Regions from separate parts of the Streptomyces sp. NPDC020742 genome, predicted to be linked through region 2. Evidence: predicted binding sites of a transcription regulator. Region 2 holds the regulator's gene; the other holds the start of a gene.
What was found. Region 2 encodes HrcA, which represses chaperone genes, less so after heat shock. Its sites were predicted from a motif close to TTNGCACTCNGNNNNNCNGAGTGCNAA; they were not measured.
Positions count from the first base shown of each region.

Region 1: the regulator HrcA is predicted to act here: its motif matches at 1,142-1,168, upstream of groL (chaperonin GroEL).

Region 1 is NZ_JBFAEA010000013.1:114,652-116,850, reverse strand. Features, by position in the region: gene groL (chaperonin GroEL) at 1-976, opposite strand, end outside; gene AB0G84_RS22495 (cold-shock protein) at 1,326-1,529, opposite strand; gene AB0G84_RS22490 (MoaD/ThiS family protein) at 2,016-2,199, opposite strand, start outside.
Region 2 is NZ_JBFAEA010000001.1:293,912-296,110, reverse strand. Features, by position in the region: gene dnaJ (molecular chaperone DnaJ) at 1-856, opposite strand, end outside; gene hrcA (heat-inducible transcriptional repressor HrcA) at 857-1,873, opposite strand; gene AB0G84_RS01165 (MBL fold metallo-hydrolase) at 2,068-2,199, shown strand, end outside.

The DNA of each region.
Region 1 (2,199 bases), on a different contig from region 2:
CCTTGGTGATGACGACCTTGCGGGCGCGGCCGAGCAGGTCGAGACCGGCGTTCTCCAGCTTGAGGCCGACCTCCTCGGAGATCACGGTGCCACCGGTGAGGATGGCGATGTCGCCCAGCATGGCCTTGCGGCGGTCGCCGAAGCCCGGGGCCTTGACGGCGACGGACTTGAAGGTGCCGCGGATCTTGTTGACGACCAGGGTCGACAGGGCCTCGCCCTCGACGTCCTCGGCGATGATCAGCAGCGGCTTGCCGGACTGCATGACCTTCTCCAGGAGCGGCAGCAGGTCCTTCACGTTGCCGATCTTGGAGTTGACGATGAGGATGTACGGGTCGTCGAGCGACGCCTCCATACGCTCCATGTCGGTGGCGAAGTACGCCGAGATGTAGCCCTTGTCGAAGCGCATACCCTCGGTGAGCTCCAGCTCCAGACCGAAGGTCTGGGACTCCTCGACGGTGATGACGCCTTCCTTGCCGACCTTGTCCATGGCCTCGGCGATCAGCTCGCCGATCTGGGTGTCGGCGGCGGAGATGGAGGCGGTCGAAGCGATCTGCTCCTTGGTCTCCACGTCCTTGGCCTGCTCCAGCAGGGCGGCGGAGACGGCCTCGACGGCCTTCTCGATACCGCGCTTGAGGGCCATCGGGTTGGCGCCGGCGGCGACGTTGCGCAGGCCCTCGCGGACCAGGGCCTGGGCCAGGACGGTCGCGGTCGTCGTGCCGTCACCGGCGACGTCGTCCGTCTTCTTCGCGACCTCCTTGACCAGCTCGGCGCCGATCTTCTCGTACGGGTCCTCGAGCTCGATCTCCTTGGCGATGGACACACCATCGTTGGTGATCGTGGGGGCGCCCCACTTCTTCTCGAGGACGACGTTACGGCCCTTGGGGCCGAGGGTGACCTTGACGGCGTCGGCGAGCTGGTTCATCCCGCGCTCGAGACCGCGCCGCGCCTCCTCGTCGAACGCGATGATCTTGGCCATGTGAAGTGGTCCTCCCGGACTAATGGGGTCTCCCCTGCTCGAACGCAGTTGAGAGCGTGGGGAAGGATTGCTCCGGACCGCGCTGGCGCCCGCGACGGACGACCTGCAGACCCGCGGTGGTTCCTTGCCCCACCCGGCCTACGGGCCTCACCGACCCGGTCCTTCGTAGCACTCTCACGCGGAGAGTGCTAACGCCAATGATTAGCACTCGTACCCCACGAGTGCAAGCGCCCCGGGGTGGGGTCCACCCCCGGGAGCGGACGACAGAAGGCCCGCACCCCCTCGACGACAGAAGGCCCGTACCCCCTCAGGGATACGGGCCTTCACTACGCAGCAGTCGGTCGGCGCCTCAGCCGGCCACCCGGACCATGTCCGCCTGCGGCCCCTTCTGGCCCTGCGAGATCTCGAACTCGACCCGCTGGCCCTCCTCAAGGGTGCGGTAGCCGTCCATCTGGATCGCGCTGTAGTGGACGAAAACATCCGCACCACCGTCGACCGCGATGAAGCCGTACCCCTTCTCCGCGTTGAACCACTTGACGGTGCCCTGAGCCATGCCTAACTCCCCTATTACTGGCCCTTGCGCAGGACCGCACTCCGCGGACCCGGGTCAGACCTCACCCCGCGAATGGCCCGTGGGGTGTGCGCCGGAACGCGTCGACCGCCGCTGAATGTATCTGGACCGATGCCCAGCGCAACAGGTCAATCGGACGAGAATTCTGGCGACGGTGAATCGGCTATATGCCTCGAAATCCCGCTTCTCCAGGGCAAGTCGGGCCGGACATCGCTCACATATGCGACGAATCCCGTGCACACTTTGGGCACAACTCGCCGCGATTTCCCTTGCGTTCGGCATACCCATGGGGATATCCGGAGGGGGATCACCCCAATGGTATCCCCTTTCACTAAACGGAATTGCCCCGTCCGATTTCCTTGGACGGGGCAATTCCGGTCAAGAAGGGGAAGAGATGGCGCAAATTAGCGCTCTCCCGATCTCAGTTCAACAGTTGTGGGCTAAACCGTTCGGCAGCGGACACGCCATTCAGCAGCCGCCGGCGACCGCCGGGATGATCGAAACACCCGCACCGTCCGGGGTTGGCGTCTGCAGACCCTGCTCGAATCGGACGTCATCGTCGTTGACGTAGACGTTCACGAAGCGGCGCAGCTTGCCGGTGTCGTCGAGCACCCGGGCCGCGATGCCCTGGTGGTTCTTCTCCAGGTCGGCG
Region 2 (2,199 bases):
CCAGCGGACACTTGGTGCCCAGCGCCGCCGCCGTCATCGGGATGGTGACCGTGCAGTGCAGATCGTCGCCGCGCCGCTGGAAGACCTGATGCGCCAGCTCGTGGATCTCCACATAGAGGTCACCGGCGGGGCCGCCACCGGGGCCGACCTCGCCCTCACCGGCGAGTTGGATCCGGGTGCCGTTGTCGACACCGGCCGGGATCTTGACGGTCAGCGTGCGGCGGGAGCGGATCCGTCCGTCACCGGCGCACTCGGGGCACGGGGTCGGCACGACCGTACCGAAGCCCTGGCACTGCGGGCAGGGCCGCGAGGTCATGACCTGGCCCAGGAAGGACCGGGTGACCTGGGAGACCTCACCGCGGCCGCGGCACATGTCACAGGTCTGCGCCGAGGTGCCCGGCGCCGCCCCCTCACCGGTGCAGGTCGTGCAGACCACGGCGGTGTCGACCTGGATGTCCTTGGTCGTGCCGAAGGCCGCCTCGCTCAGCTCGACATCGAGCCGGATCATGGCGTCCTGACCGCGGCGGGTCCGCGAGCGCGGCCCGCGCTGGGAGGCGGTGCCGAAGAACGCGTCCATGATGTCGGAGAAGTTGCCGAAGCCCGCGCCGAAGCCGCCCGCGCCCTGGCCGCCGCCGGCCTGCGAGAGCGGGTCGCCGCCGAGGTCGTATACCTGCTTCTTCTGCGGGTCCGACAGGACCTCGTAAGCGGCGTTGATCTCCTTGAACCGCTCCTGGGTCTTCGGATCCGGGTTGACGTCCGGGTGGAGCTCGCGCGCCAGCCGCCGGAACGCCTTCTTGATCTCGTCCTGCGAGGCATCGCGCCGAACGCCCAGGACCGCGTAGTAATCCGTGGCCACTTACGACTCCGCGAGGATCTGTCCGACGTAACGTGCCACTGCGCGTACCGCTCCCATCGTTCCGGGGTAGTCCATGCGGGTCGGTCCGACCACGCCGAGTTTGGCGACTGCCTCGTCGCCCGAACCGTAGCCGACCGTGACGACCGAGGTGGACGTCAGGCCTTCGTGGGCATTCTCATGCCCGATGCGTACGGTCATGCCCGAGTCCTTGGCTTCGCCGAGCAGCTTGAGCATCACCACGTGCTCCTCAAGTGCCTCCAGCACCGGACGGATGGTCAGGGGGAAGTCGTGTCCGAAGCGCGTGAGATTGGCGGTTCCGCCGATCATCAGCCGCTCTTCGGTCTCCTCCACCAAAGTCTCCAGCAACACCGACAGCACTGTCGAGACCGTGCCGCGGTCGTCCTGCTCGAAGGACTCGGGGAGATCCTGCACCAACGGGGGCACATCCGTGAAACGGCGTCCCACCACCCGGCTGTTCAGCCGCGCCCGCAGGTCCGCGAGGGACGTCTCGGCGAACGGTGCCTGGCAGTCGATCAGCCGCTGCTCGACCCGTCCGGTGTCGGTGATCAGCACCAACATCAGCCGGGCCGGGGCCAGCGCCAGCAGTTCGACGTGCCGGACCGTGGACCGCGTCAGGGACGGGTACTGCACGACCGCGACCTGCCGGGTCAGCTGCGCCAGCAGCCGGACCGTGCGCCCCACCACATCGTCGAGGTCGACGGCGCCGTCCAGGAAGTTCTGGATCGCCCGCCGCTCGGGGCTGGACAGCGGCTTGACGCCGGCCAGCTTGTCGACGAAGAGGCGGTAGCCCTTGTCGGTCGGGATCCGCCCAGCACTCGTATGGGGCTGGGCGATGAAGCCCTCGTCCTCCAGGGCCGCCATGTCATTGCGGACCGTGGCCGGGGAGACCCCCAACCGATGGCGCTCGGTGAGCGCCTTGGAGCCGACCGGCTCCTCCGTCCCGACGTAGTCCTGGACGATGGCGCGCAGCACTTCGAGCCTGCGTTCACTGAGCATCCCGCGCACCTCCAGTCCGGTCGTCCGTCATCTCGCTTCTCCTGGCACTCACACGGGCCGAGTGCCAGACCCGGAGCCAGTGTACGGCCGGGTAGCACGGGGACGGCAAGGGCGACCGCGCACAGCACCCGCCGGATGACCGTCTTCGACCGATCTGCCGGGCAACGCTATCGCGAGGGAGCTAGCGTCTCGGTATGCGCACTGCTTGGGAAGAGGCCGGGTGGGAACAGCTCGGCGACGGCGTGGCCAGGCGCCGGATGCCGGGCTGGGACGAGACCGTCGGCGTGATCGCCGGCACCTCCGGCGTCATGATCGTCGACACCGGC